2 regions of the Micromonospora eburnea genome follow, and region 1 is predicted to be linked to the other one. Evidence: riboswitches for the same ligand, from Rfam matches in the RefSeq annotation. Region 1 holds a riboswitch; the other holds the start of a gene.
The links. Region 1 has a riboswitch for ZMP and ZTP ahead of GA0070604_RS15990 (bifunctional 5,10-methylenetetrahydrofolate dehydrogenase/5,10-methenyltetrahydrofolate cyclohydrolase). Riboswitches for the same ligand answer to the same signal wherever they lie in the genome.
Positions count from the first base shown of each region.

Region 1 (6,873 bases):
CGGTGGTCGGCTCGATGTCAAGCTCTGAGAGTGCGCGACCGCCGACTGGTTCGAGGGTGGGGCAGCGGCCGGATGTGAGGTGTCCGGCCGCCGGGTCGGGCTGGGTCTGGGCTGGTGCCGTCGGCAGGGGTCGTGATGGGTGGGCGACGGCTGCCGCGGGTTGGTCGTGGGAGGCGTGGGCGCGGGGCGGGTTCGCGCGGGTTGGGGTTCCGGTCGCTGGGTCCGGGTCTGGTGTCAGGGGCCGCGGATACCGATCCGACCACGGTGGGGACGTTGGTCGTGGTCGGGGCGAGCACGATGTTCGGGCTGGCGTGGCTGTCCTTGTTGATGATGCCGGCGCTGGTGGTGGTGCAGGTTCTGGCCACGCGGGTGGGTGTGCTGTCCGGGCGTGATCTTCAGCGGGCGGTGCGTGACGGGTACGGCCGGGTGGCGAGTGTCGCGCTGTTGGTTTCCGTGTTGGCGGTCAATGTGGTGACGATCGCGGCGGATGTCGCGGCCGGGGCGGCGGCGATCGGGCTGTTGGTCGGGGTGGAGTCGCGTTGGCTGGTTCCGGGTTTTGCCGCGGGGGTGCTCGCTCTGCTGTTGTGGGGCAAGTACGACGAGGTCGAGCGGGTGCTGAAGCTGGTGATGCTGGGGCTGCTCGCGTACGGGGTGGCGGCGGTTCTGGCGCGGCCGGACTGGTTGGCGGTGGCGCGGGGCAGTCTGGTTCCGGTGGTGCCGTTCACCCGGGAGCACCTGGCTGGGATGTTGGCGATTTTGGGTACCACGTTGACCAGCTACATGTATGTGTGGCAGACGGTGGAGCAGGTTGAGGAGCCGTGTGCGCGGCGGGAGCTGCGGTATCGCGAGTTCGACGCGTTGGTGGGTGGCGGCCTGGCGGCGGTGATCTTCTGGTGCATCCTGGTTGCCAGTGGTGCCACGTTGGGTGCGCACCATGAGCATGTGGAAACGGCTGAGCAGGCCGCGCAGGCGCTTCGCCCGTTGGCGGGGCCGTTGGCGGGTGCGGTGTTCGCGGGTGGGTTGTTGGCCTCCGCGATCATCGCGACGCCGGTGATCGCGGCGAGTGGTGGGTACGTGACCGCCAGTGCTTTCGGTTGGTCGCGGGGGTTGAGTCGTACGCCTCGGCAGGCGCCGCGTTTCTATGCGGTGGTGGTCGTGCAGACGTTGGCGGGTGTGGCGCTGGCGGCGACGGGGATCGGTCCGATCCGGTTGTTGTTCGTGGCGAGTCTGTTCGGCGGGATCGCGACTCCGTTGGGGTTGGTTCTGTTGGTGTTGGCGGCGGGGAATCCGAGGTTGGTGGGTCTGACTCGGATTCATGTGGGTCTGCGGGTGGCGGGTTGGGTGATCGCGGCGGTGGTTGCCGTGGTCAGCGTGGTGTTTCTGGCTCAGCAGGTGCATCTGCTTCCGGGTTGACGGCGGCCGTGCGGCGGGGTGCCGGCGGATCGAGGCGGTGGCGGATGCGTTCGCGTGGCGGGTTGTGGCAGGCTGTGCGGGAACGCGACTGGCGGCACGGGGATGGCTGTAACCATCGGGGAGCTCGTCGCGGGGGTCGACCGCCTGGGCCTCCGTGGGCGGGGTGTGGCATGTCTTCTTCGGGTGCGTCGGCTCGACTGCTGCCGGGTGGGCCGGTGGCGGAGCGGGTGTTGGCGGAGGTCGCCGGGGATGTGGCGGCGCTGCGCGCGGCGGGGGTGACGCCGGCGTTGGCGACGGTGCTGGTGGGTGACGACGACGCGAGCGCGGGATATATCCGGATCAAGCAGCGGCAGGCGGCGGAGTTGGGGTTTGTCTCTCCGCATGTGCATCTTCCGGCGTCGGCGTCGCAGGCGGATCTGCACGCGGTGTTGGCGGACTTCAACGCCGACAAGGGTGTGCACGGGGTGTTGGTGCAGTATCCGATCCCGGGGCATCTGGACTACGACCGGGCGCTTGCGGTGTTGGACCCGGACAAGGACGTGGACGGGATGCATCCGGTGAACATGGGTCGGCTGGCGTTGGGTTTGCCGGGTCCGTTGCCGTGTACGCCGGCGGGGATCGAGGCGTTGTTGGCGTTCCATGGGGTGCCGGTGTCGGGTCGTGAGGTGGTGATCCTGGGGCGGGGTGCCACGTTGGGTCGGCCGTTGGCGATGTTGTTGGCGCAGAAGCGGCCGACGGCGAACGCGGCGGTGACGGTGGTGCACACCGGGGTGGCGGACTGGCCGCGGTACACGCGGCGGGCGGAGATTCTGGTGGCGGCGGCGGGGGTGCCGGGGATCGTGCGTCCGGAGCATGTGCGGCCGGGTGCGGTGGTCGTCGGTGGTGGGGTGCGGTACGAGGGTCGGCGGCTGTTGCCGGATGTGGACGAGTCGTGCGCGGAGGTGGCGGGGGCGATCACGCCGCGGGTCGGTGGGGTGGGTCCGACGACGGTGGCGATGTTGTTCCGTAACGCGGTGCGGGCGGCGCGGTGGGCGTCGGGGTTGGGCTGAGCCGGGTCGGTGGAGAGGGCCGGTCGATGGGGGTCAGTGGGGCGGGCCGAGGTCGACGATGAGGGGCCGGTGGTCGGAGATGGTGGACAGCGGCGTGGCGACGGCGGTGACGGGTGGCAGCCGGTCGAGGCCGCGCCGGTCGGCGAGGATGTGGTCGAGTTGGACGCGGGGCTGGCCGGCCGGGTAGGTGGGGCGTCGGCCGAGGGGCCGCCAGCGGGTCAGCAGGGCGGCGGGGCCGGCGGGCAGGTTGAGGTCGCCGAGGAGGATCCGTGGGGCGGGCAGGGCGCGCAGGGCGCGTATGACGCGGCGTAGTTGGAGGAGGTTCCAGCCGGGGACGAAGGACAGGTGGGTGGCGGCGACGGTGAGTGGCCCGTGTGGGGTGTCGAGGACGGCGGCGAGGACGACGCGGGGTTCGTCGTGCAGCAGGACGAGTCCGCCGCGGGGGCCGGGGACGTAGACCGGGGAGCGTACGGGGGCGGGGCGGAGTCGGGTGACCTGCCAGGAGCGGACGGGGTGGCGGCTGACCAGGCCGATGCCGTAGCAGGGTTCGCCGTGGCCGTCGTCGTCGTGGGTGAGCGGCCGGAGCTGTCCGCCGGGGGTGCCGACGACGGCGGCGGCGAAGCGGTGTTCGGGGGCGTCGAGGGCGCGGGCGGCGATGGCGGTGAGGTCGAGGTTGCCGCTGCGGGATTGGTCGCGGTCGACTTCCTGGAGGGCGAGGATGTCGGCGTCGAGTGCGGTGACGGCGGCGGCGAGCCGGTCGGGTTCGACGAGTCCGTCGGTGAGGGACCGGCCGTGCAGCAGGTTGAAGGTGGCCAGGCGCACCGGTTCAGCCTACGTCCGCGTGGCAGGCTTGCCGGGTGCTGAAGGCGTTGGTCTGTTCGGTGCTGGTGTTTGTGGCGGTGGCGTCGGCGGGTTTGTGGTTGCGGCGGCGTCGGGGTCGTTGACCTGCGGTGAGGCTGGCCACAACCGTTCTTGTCGCGGCGGTGGTGGTGGGCAGAATGCCGCGCGTGGATCTTGTTTCGTTGACCACCTTGTTGAGTGCGGCCGCGGTGGCGGGCTGGGTGGATGCGGTGGTGGGCGGTGGGGGCCTGTTGTTGCTGCCGGCGTTGCTGGTGGCGGCGCCGGGGGTGCCGGTGGCCACGGCGTTGGGGACGAACAAGTTGGCCGCGATCTTCGGTACGTCGACGGCGGCGGTGACGTATGCGCGCCGGACGAAGCTGGACTGGGCGGTGGCGGGGCCGTCGGCGGGGTTGGCGGTGTTGACCGCGGGGCTGGGTGCGGCGTTGGCGGGGGCGGTGCCGGCGGGGGCGTACCGGCCGGTGGTGTTGGTGGTGCTGGTGTCGGTGGCGGTGTTCGTGTTGACGCGGCCGCGGTTGGGTGTGGTGGCGTTGCCGCAGCGTCGTACGCCGGTGCGGGTGGTGGCGGCGGTGGCGGTGGCCGGGTTGGGGATCGCTCTGTATGACGGGTTGATCGGGCCGGGTACGGGCACGTTTCTGGTGTTGGTGTTCACCGCGTTGGTGGGGGCGGATTTCGTGCACGGGTCGGCGATGGCGAAGGTGGTCAACGCGGGCACGAATCTGGGGGCGTTGGTGGTGTTCGCGGCGACCGGGCACGTGTGGTGGCTGTTGGGGGCGGCGATGGCGGTGTGCAACGTGGTGGGCGCGGCGTTGGGCGCGCGGATGGCGTTGCGCCGTGGTGCGGGTTTCGTGCGGGTGGTGCTGCTGGTCGTGGTGTTGGCGTTGGTGGGCAGGTTGGGTTACGACCAGTGGGTGGCCGGCTGACCGGCCCGGGCGGGGCCGGGCCGGTCAGCGGGGCCGGTTTCAGGCGTGCCGGACGATGTCGTCGTAGTCGAGGCGGGGTAGGCGGGGGAACCAGGCGTCCGGGCCGGGCTTGCCGAGGTTGACCACGAGCAGGGATCGCCAGCTGGTGTCGGCGAAGAACTCCTTGTCGATGCCGGCGGCGTCGAAGCCGGCCATCGGCCCGGCGGCCAGGCCGGCGGCGCGAACGGCGAGCAGCCAGTAGGCGATCTGCAGGGTGGCGTTGAAGCGGGCCATGTGTTCGCGGCCGGCGGGGTCGTCGGCGAGGGCGTCGCGCATCTGCGGGCGGATCGGGAAGACCCGTGGGATGAGTTCGTGGAAGTCGGTGTCGGCGGCGAGGACGGCGACAACGGGTGCGGTGGCGGTCTTGGCGCGGTTGCCGTCGTTCATGTGGGTGAGCAGCCGCTCGCGGGGTTCGCCGTGGTGGACGTAGAGCACCCGCAGGGGCTGGGTGTTGGCGGCGGTGGGCGGGTACTTGGCGAGTTCGTGGATGGCGCGTAGTTGTTCCTCGGTGACGGGCTCGTCGGTGAAGGTGTTCGCGGTGCGGGCGTCGGTGAAAAGGAGGGCCTGCGCGTCGGGGTGCAGGGCGATCAGGTCGTTCATGTGGTTCCTCGCTCGTGGCTAACTGCTCTGTTGAGGACAGCAGCTAGCTTTTTAGTAGTGCCTCGGATGTCAGGGTAGCCCCGTATCCTGAAGGGGTGACAGTCAGGCCGGAAGTGAGCCGCACGCCACGGGCGTGCGACGGGGGCCTCGCCCGCGCCTTCGCGTTCCTCGGCAAGCGGTGGAACGGCGTGCTGCTGGGCACCCTCGCCAACGGCCCCGCCGGGTTCGCCGAGCTGGGTCGTGCGCTGCCGGGCATCAGCGAGTCGGTGCTGTCGGACCGGCTCGGCGAGCTGTGCCGGGTGGGCCTGGTCTCCCGCACGGTGCGGGAGGGGCCGCCGCTCGGGGTGAGCTACCAGCTCACCGACCGGGGGTCCGCGCTGCTGCCGGCCCTGGACGCGCTCGCCCGCTGGGCCCACGAGAACCTGCCCGCTTAGGCGGGACGCGGCGACGGCTGCTGACCGCCGGCATGTGATCATCGGCGGATGCCTGTCCGCGCCGAACACGACCGGGCCGTCCTGGCCGAGCTGCTGGGCCGCGACCCGGTGCTGCACGCGTACCAGCTGGGCGACCTGGACGACTTCTTCTGGCCGTACACGTCGTGGTTCCGGCGCGGCGACCGGGTGGCGTTGCTCTACCACGGTGTCGAGCTGCCGACGCTGCTGGCGTTCGCCTCGCCGCAGGACGTCGGCGAGCTGGCCGCGCTGTTGGAGGAGCTCGCGCCGGTGTTGCCGGCCCGGCTGTGGGCGCACCTCTCCCCCGGCCTGGAGGCCACCGTGGCGCGCTGGTACGAGGTGTCCGACGGCGCCGGGCACCATCGGATGGCGTTGACCGACCCGGCCCGGCTGGCCACGGTCGCCCCCGCCGGCGAGACGCTCGACCGCGCCGACCTGCCGGCGCTGCTCGACCTGTACGCCGCCGCGTACCCGGGCAACTGGTTCGACCCGCGGATGCTGGACACCGGCCAGTACGTGGGCATCCGGGACGGCGGCGACCTGGTCGCGGTGGCCGGGGTGCACGTTTGGTCCCCCACCTGGCGGGTGGCCGCCCTGGGCAACGTCACCACCCACCCGCGCCTGCGTGGCCGAGGGCTGGCCGCGGCGGCCGTGGCGGCACTCTGCGCCCGGCTGCGCGCCGACGTCGACCACGTGACGCTCAACGTCCGGGCCGACAACGCCGCCGCCGTACGCCTCTACGAGCGGCTCGGCTTCACCCGGGCCGCCGACTTCACCGAGTGCGCGCTGCTCCGCCGTCGGTGACCGCCGCCGGCGTCCACCGGTTCCTGTGAGAGCGGGGTCGGCCCGCCGGTCCAGCCGGTCCGGCCGCCGCCCTGGATCACCAACTCGACGCTGACGCTGGCCGCCGAGCGCCCGCCCCGGCTTGCGAAGTGACCCGGTGAGCGGGCGCGGGGGTGGCCGGCCGGACCGGTCACCCCCGCGTCGTCACAGTCGCCGGCCGGGCGAGTCGAACCGGCCCGCGCGGATCTCCCGCAGGGCCCGGCGGCGGGTGTCGCCGCGCAGCGTGTCGACGTACAGGCGGCCGTGCAGGTGGTCGGTCTCGTGTTGCAGGGCGCGGGCCAGGAAGCCGCTGCCGGCGATGGTCAGCGGCTGGCCGTGCTGGTCGAAGCCGTGCGCGGTGGCGTGCATCGCGCGCGGGGTCGGGAAGTACAGGCCGGGGATGGACAGGCAACCCTCGTCGTCGTCCTGGCGTTCCTCGGACAGCTCCAGGGTCGGGTTGATCAGGTGGCCGCGGTGGCCGTCGGCGTCGTAGACGAACACCTGCGCGCTCACCCCGATCTGGGGCGCGGCCACCCCGGCGCGGCCGGGCGCGCCGAGCAGCGTGTCCATCAGGTCCTGCACCAGGGCGCGCAGGTCGGCGTCGAAGCTGGTCACCGGCTCGCACGGGGTGCGCAGCACGGCGTCGCCGATGATCCGGATCGGGCGCATAGTCATGCCCGGAAGGCTATCCGGCCGTTACCCGCGGTGGCGTCGGCA
Region 1 is NZ_FMHY01000002.1:3,542,416-3,549,288, forward strand. It holds gene GA0070604_RS15985 (NRAMP family divalent metal transporter) at 136-1,413, shown strand; ZMP/ZTP riboswitch at 1,488-1,570, shown strand; gene GA0070604_RS15990 (bifunctional 5,10-methylenetetrahydrofolate dehydrogenase/5,10-methenyltetrahydrofolate cyclohydrolase) at 1,584-2,462, shown strand; gene GA0070604_RS15995 (endonuclease/exonuclease/phosphatase family protein) at 2,496-3,284, opposite strand; gene GA0070604_RS16000 (sulfite exporter TauE/SafE family protein) at 3,470-4,243, shown strand; gene GA0070604_RS16005 (malonic semialdehyde reductase) at 4,283-4,882, opposite strand; gene GA0070604_RS16010 (winged helix-turn-helix transcriptional regulator) at 4,978-5,316, shown strand; gene GA0070604_RS16015 (GNAT family N-acetyltransferase) at 5,365-6,138, shown strand; gene def (peptide deformylase) at 6,322-6,831, opposite strand.

Region 2 (6,873 bases), 860 kb from region 1:
GTCGCCGGTCCGGATCCGGTCCACTACGCCCGCGCGCTGCGGCTGGCCCTGGACCGGGCCGGCGTACGCCCGCACGACGTGGACGTGATCTGGCCGGACGCGCTCGGCGTGCCCGCGTACGACCGGGCGGAGGCGGCCGCCCTGCGCGCCGTGTTCGGCGACCGCACCCCGCCGGTCACCACCCAGAAGCCGCTCACCGGCCGGGCCCACCAGGGCGGATCGGCGTTGGACGCGGCGACCGCGCTGCTCGCCTTCCACCACGGCCTGCTGCCCGCCTCGGCCGGCCCGGAGCGGCCTGCGGAGGGGTGCGAGCTGACCTTCCTGCGCGCGCCCCGCCGACCGCGCAGCCGGATCGCGCTGGTCGGGGCGCGCGGTTTCGACGGCTTCAACAGCGCGCTGGTGCTGCGCGGCGCCGCGCCACCTCCGCCGCCGGAATAGCGCGTCGGGCGTTCAGGTGTCGTATTCGCCGCTGTCCCAGGGCTCGGTGAAGGCCATGTAGTCGCCCGGGTGCAGCTCCACCCACCAGGAGTCGTCCTCGTCCTCGGGCGGGGAGGGGAGCAGGCCGAAGGTGGTGCCGAACCGCTCGACCGCGAACGGCGCCACCTCGATGCGGTCGTACGTCACCGGCCCCAGCTCCGCCAGCCGCTGCTCGTACGTCCGTCGCCGGGCGTCGCGGTCCATCTGGTCGCGCGGGCCGAACGCGTCGATCGTGGCGTCGAGCAGCCGACCCGAGGCGTCGAAGAGATAGCGGGCGACGAACTCGGCGCCCCCGCCGGTCTCCGGGTCACCGGGCTCGAACGGCGTGGTGAGGAAGAACTGCCGGCCGTCGGCGGTGTGCCCGACGTGTTCGGCGTGGTAGTCGTCGTGGTTGATCGCGATGAGCTGCGGCGGCCCGTCGGTCATCGTGTCCTCCCTGCTGCCACCGGCCGGCGCCGACGGGCCCGCGGAGAATATCGGCCCGCACCGACACTCCGGCCGGCCGCCGGGATGGAGCCGCATCGACCGGGCCGGTCAGTCGATCAAGCACGTTCACCCCGTGCCGACCGGAACGTGGCGGCGAGCCGTTTCGGGGCACGGGCGTACCACGCCTCGGTGACCAGCTCGGTCAGCTCGGCGATCCCGATCCGGTCGAGGCGGACCAGCACCGCCGGATACCCGTCGAGGTGCGGGACGGTGAAGTAGACCTCGGGGGCGTCGGCGAGCAGCGCCTCCTTGACGCCCAGGTCGGGCACCCGGACGCCGAGAATCGGGCCGTCCGGGGTGGCGTCGCCGAGGGCCGCCCGGTCGGCGGGGCGCAGCGGACGGTCCCAGACGAAGGACTTGTCCCGGACCCGCCAGGCCGGCAGGTCGTCGTACGAGCCGCGCTCGGTCGTCTCGGGCAGGGCGAGCGCGATACGGCGTACGTCGTCCCAGGTCGCCATGCGGCGACGATACGCCCGCGGCGGGTCAGCGGCGCGGCGGGCGCACGGGTTGCCCGGCCTGCGGCCAGGCCGCACCCCTGGCAGACTGGCCTCTCACCCGCTGACCGGATTGGGGTGCGCGTGCGCAAGGTCATCGTCTGGATGTCGATCTCCCTCGACGGCTTCTTCGAAGGGCCCGGGGGCAACCTGAGCTGGCACCGGGTCGACGACGAGCTGCATCAGCACTTCAACGACGAGCTGCGCGGGATGAGCGCCTTCCTCCACGGTCGCCGCACCTACGAGCTGATGGCGGACTTCTGGCCGACCGCCGACCGCGACCCGGCCAGCACCGCTCCGATGCGGGAGTACGCCGGCATCTGGCGGGACATGCCGAAGATCGTCTACTCGCGGTCGCTGGACCGCGTCGCGTGGAACTCCACGCTGGTGCCGGAGGTCGTACCGGAGCAGGTGCGAGCGCTCAAGGAGCAGCCCGGCGGCGACCTGACCCTCGGCGGCGCGGAGCTGGCGGCCGCCTTCGCGCGGCACGGCCTGGTCGACGAGTGGCGGCTCTACCTGCACCCGGTCGTCGTCGGCGGTGGCCGGTCGCTCTTTCCCGCCGGCACGACACTCGACCTGGAACTGACGGAGACCCGCCGGTTCGGCAACGGGGTGACGCTGCTGCACTACCGGTGACGCCGCAGGGTCGCCGTTCCGCCACCCCCTGTGCTCCCGGTCGTCGGTCGACTGTAGATAATGGACGGATGGTTGCCTGGGAGTACGCGTTGCTGGTCCGCCGCTATCAGGGGCAGGGCCGCAATTTCACCGTCTCGTTCGTCTGGTACGGCCCGGACGGGTCGCGCACCGATGTGACCCCGTACGGAGACACCGCGGTCTCGCACCTCAACCGGGTCGGCCGGGAGGGCTGGGAGCTGGTCAACGCCGCCGAGGACGTGAACAACGTGCAGGGCAGCACCGAGGTCCACCGCTACTACCTCAAGCGCCCGCTGGGCCGCTGACCAGCCGGTGGAGCGAGCCCAGCGGTGGTGATCAAGAAGTTTGCGTCCGCAACTCCACTGAGGCGGACGCAAACTTCTTGATCAACGTGGGTGTGCGCCCAGGCGGGCGCGGGGAGCGCGGGTTGGTCAGGCGAGGTTGACGGAGGGGTAGAGGGGGAAGCCGGTCAGCAGGTCGCTGGCCTGCTTGCTCACCTTGTCGGCCAGCGTCGGGTCGAGCACGTACTTGGCCTTGGACGGGGTGCCGTCCGGGTTCGACCCCGGGGTGGTCTGGGTGAGCACGGTGTGGATCAGCTCGGCGGTGGCGTCCATCTCGGCGGTGCCGAGGCCCCGGGTGGTCAGCGCCGGGGTGCCGATCCGGATGCCGGAGGTGTACCAGGCGCCGTTCGGGTCCTGCGGGACGGCGTTGCGGTTGGTGACGATGCCCGAGTCGAGCAGCGCCTGCTCGGCCTGCCGGCCGGTGAGCCCGTAGCCGGAGACGTCGATCAGGACGAGGTGGTTGTCGGTGCCGCCGGTGACCAGCTTCGCGCCGCGGCGCAGCAGCCCCTCGGCGAGGGCCTGGGCGTTGGCGACGATGCGGGACGCGTAGTCGGCGAAATCGGGGCGGCGGGCCTCCGCGAGGGCGACCGCCTTGGCGGCCATCACGTGCGGCAGCGGGCCGCCGAGCACCATCGGGCAGCCCCGGTCGACCTGGTCGGCCAGCTCCGGGCCGCAGAGCACCATGCCGCCGCGCGGGCCGCGCAGCGACTTGTGGGTGGTGGTGGTGACGATGTGCGCGTGCGGCACCGGGTCGAAATCACCGGTGAAGACCTTGCCGGCGACCAGGCCGGCGAAGTGCGCCATGTCGACCATGAAGGTCGCGCCGACGGAGTCGGCGATCTCCCGCATGATCCGGAAGTTGACCTTCCGGGGGTATGCCGAGTAGCCGGCGACCAGGATCAGCGGCTTGAACTCGCGGGCCGCCTCGGCGACCTTGTCGTAGTCGACCAGACCGGTGGCCGGGTCGGTGCCGTAGCTGCGCTGGTCGAACATCTTGCCGGAGATGTTCGGGCGGAAGCCGTGGGTCAGGTGGCCGCCCGCGTCCAGCGACATGCCGAGCATCCGCTGGTTGCCCAGCTCGCGGCGCAGCGCGAACCAGTCCGCCTCGGTCAGCTCGTTGACCTGGCGTACCTGGGCCTTCTTCAGGGCGGGGGACTCCACCCGGTCGGCCAGGATCGCCCAGAACGCGACCAGGTTGGCGTCGATGCCGGAGTGCGGCTGCACGTACGCGTGCGCGGCGCCGAACAGCTCCCGGGCGTGCTCGGCGGCGAGCGCCTCGACCGTGTCGACGTTCTGGCAGCCGGCGTAGAAGCGCCGGCCGACGGTCCCCTCGGCGTACTTGTCGCTGAGCCAGTTGCCCATCGCCAGCAGGGTGGCGGGGGAGGCGTAGTTCTCGCTGGCGATCAACTTGAGCGACTCGCGCTGGTCGGCCAGCTCCGCCCCGATGGCATCCGCCACCCGCGGCTCGACGGCGCGGATCACCTCCAGCGCGCTGCGGAAGGCGGTGGATTCGGCGTTCAGCGACATGCGACCTCCTGATGACGTGCGGAAGGCCCAGGCGCTCGGCATGCGTCCTCGTGACGGGACCGCTCCCCGATGGTGCTCCATCCCACGCGCCAGTCACGGCCCGCGCCGATCCTACCGGGTACGCCGGGACCGGCCCGGCCGACCTCCGCCGGACGGGGCGATCGCGCCTGGGAAAACGGGTGGGGCCCGGCGATCACTCGCCGGGCCCCACCACAGGTGGCGCGATCGTTACTTCACCACGTTGTACGCGTCGACCATGCCGAAGCCGTAGAACCCGTTACGCGCGCCGCCGGAGCAGGTCGCCTCGTAGGTGTTCGCGTTGCCCGGCCACAGCGGCGTCGGGTTGTAGACGCCCTTCGGGCAGGGCATCCCGACCGCCGTGCGCTCCAGGAACGACGACAGCTGGCCCGGGGTCATCCCCGGGTGCGCCGAGAGGGCCAGCGCCGCGACGCCGGTGGCGTGCGGGCCGGACATCGACGTGCCCTGCTTGTACCCCCACCCGTTGGTGCGGGTGGCGGTGTTGAAGGTGGTCGACAGGATGGCGTCGGTGCTGGTCGAGCGCGCACCCTGGGTGCCGACCCGGCTGTCGCCGCCCGGCGCCGTCACGTTGATCACGCCCTGGCCGTACGAGGAGTAGTAGCTCTTCTCCCCGGTCGGGCCCACGGCCGAGACGGTCACCACGCCCGGCGCCTCGGCCGGCAGGTCGAGGCAGGCGTTGGTGAGGTTCTCGCGGTTCTCCGGCGTCCCGTTGTTCGGGCTGCCGGTGTCGGTGTTCTTGTGAGCGAGGTCGTAGTTTGAGTTACCCGCGGACGCGATGTTGAGCACGCCCTTGGACTGCGAGTAACGGATCGCTCGCTGCACGGCCTGCCACACCGGACGCTGGCGTGCGTCGTTGCGGCAGTTCAGCTCCCACGGGTCGATGTAGTAGCTGTTGTTGGTGAGCTGGAACCCGTGGTCGGCGGCCCACATGAACCCGCAGACCGCGGCCTCCGGGTAGATGTAGCCGTCGTTGTTGACGACCTTGACCGCCGCGACCTTCACCCCCGGCGCGATGCCGGTCACGCCGACGCCGTTGACGGCGGCGGCGATGGTGCCGGCCACGTGGGTGCCGTGGTCGGAGGTGGTCGGGTTCCAGGCCGCCTCGGTGGTGTCGGTGACACCGCCGATGCAGGACACGCTCTTGTCCTTGGCGATCTGGGTGGCCAGGTCGGGGTGGGTGCTGGAGATGCCGCTGTCCAGCACGCCGACGACCACGTTCGGGCTACCGGCGTTGACCGCGTGGGCCTGCGGGACGTGGATCATGTCCATGTCCCACTGCTGGGCGTACATCGGCTCCTTGGTCGGGTCACCGGTGGCTTCGGCGACGTCGGCCGCGGAGACCTCCACGGTCTCGCCCTCGTCGAGGGCGGTGCCCAGGCCGGCGGTGGACGCGACCGCGTCGACGCCCGCCCCCGCCACCGCGGTGGCGAAGTTCGGGTTGGTCGACCGGACGACGAGCACGCCGATCTGGTCGTAGCTGGCGACCACGGTGCCGTTGGCGGCCGCCACGCGGGCGGCGGCCTTGTCGGTCTTGCCGCCCTGCGGGGCGAGGACCAGGAACGTGGTCTCCGGCCCGGCGGCCACGGCCGGCGCCAGCCCGCCGATGGCGGCGAGGCCGATGCCGAGCGTCACCACGGACGCGGCGGCGAGTGTCTTGCGACGCAGGTTCTTCACACAGACTCCCAGGGGCTGATCGAGCCGGCCCCACTGCCTGGCGGGAAGCGGACCGGCGGCAAACGAGCAGGTTGCTCGCTTTCCGGGGGTCAGCGTAGGGATGGGGTGTTGTGTTACACACAGCCGAACGGATGAACAACAGCCGTCAGACGGTGACCGACGAGTGACGTAACCGCCCATTTCCAATCCGACGGCGGCGTGAACCGACGGCGGGCGGGTAAGCGCTGACGCGACCGGAGCCGAGACAGGGAGGTGTGTCGTGGCGACCATGACCAAGGAACAGATGAGCCCGGTGCGGGACAAGAACTACGACCTGATCCACACCGTGCAGATGTCGTTGGAGAACATCTACCGGATGGACACGTACATCGCCGACGCGGACGCGCGGGGCGACACGGAACTCGCCAACTGGTTCCGCAAGATCCAGGAGAACAACCGCAAGGCGGGTGACCAGGGCAAGCAGATGCTCATGACGCGCATGCAGCAGGAAGGGCGCTGAGCGCCCGGACCGTCAGGCCGACCGGCCGCTGCCCGACAGGGGCAGCGGCCGGACCCGTCGATGGCGCAGAATGTCTCCTCCGACGCGGCGGGATGGAGCCATCGATGACGGTTCTCAAGGGTCTGCGGGAAGCCCTGGTGCTGTTCGTGATCGCGCTGGTGCTGGTCGCGATCGTCGCCGGCATCTGGGTCGCGGTGTCCGGCGGGGAGTTCGTCACCCGGCTCGGCTTCGCTCTGATCGTGGTGGGGGCGCTGCTCGGGGTCACCGGTGACCTGACCCTCAGCCGGGTCGGCATGCTCGGCGCCCGGTCCGCCTTCGGGCTCGCGCCCGAGCAGGAGACCGGCGGTGGAGGCCGGATCCTCACCGGCGTCGGAGTCTTCCTGTTCGTCGGGCTGCCGCTGGTCGTCGTGGGCGTCCTGCTGATCTCCTGACCGGCCCGCCGGGTCGCCCACAGCCCGCGACCGCCCGTCGGCGGATACGGTGTGAGGCGTGGCGACCACGGCGGCCGAGGAGATCCGGGTGGGGGAGCGGCTGGTCCGCGTCTCCAGCCCCGACAAGCCGTACTTCCCCGAGCGCGGGCTGACCAAGCTGGACGTGGTTCGCTACTTCCTCGCCGTCGGCGACGGCATCCTGCGCGCGCTGCGGGACCGGCCGACCATGTTGGAGCGGTGGCCGCGCGGAG
Region 2 is NZ_FMHY01000002.1:2,677,773-2,684,645, forward strand. It holds gene GA0070604_RS12590 (beta-ketoacyl synthase N-terminal-like domain-containing protein) at 1-438, shown strand, start outside; gene GA0070604_RS12595 (hypothetical protein) at 451-903, opposite strand; gene GA0070604_RS12600 (MmcQ/YjbR family DNA-binding protein) at 1,020-1,421, opposite strand; gene GA0070604_RS12605 (dihydrofolate reductase family protein) at 1,542-2,093, shown strand; gene GA0070604_RS12610 (hypothetical protein) at 2,162-2,416, shown strand; gene GA0070604_RS12615 (glycine hydroxymethyltransferase) at 2,543-3,979, opposite strand; ZMP/ZTP riboswitch at 3,998-4,086, opposite strand; gene GA0070604_RS12620 (S8 family peptidase) at 4,208-5,692, opposite strand; gene GA0070604_RS12625 (hypothetical protein) at 5,961-6,191, shown strand; gene GA0070604_RS12630 (hypothetical protein) at 6,296-6,622, shown strand; gene GA0070604_RS12635 (DNA polymerase domain-containing protein) at 6,681-6,873, shown strand, end outside.
Region 2: it holds a riboswitch for ZMP and ZTP, as region 1 does, so the genes downstream of both, GA0070604_RS12615 (glycine hydroxymethyltransferase) here and GA0070604_RS15990 (bifunctional 5,10-methylenetetrahydrofolate dehydrogenase/5,10-methenyltetrahydrofolate cyclohydrolase) in region 1, are expected to answer to the same signal.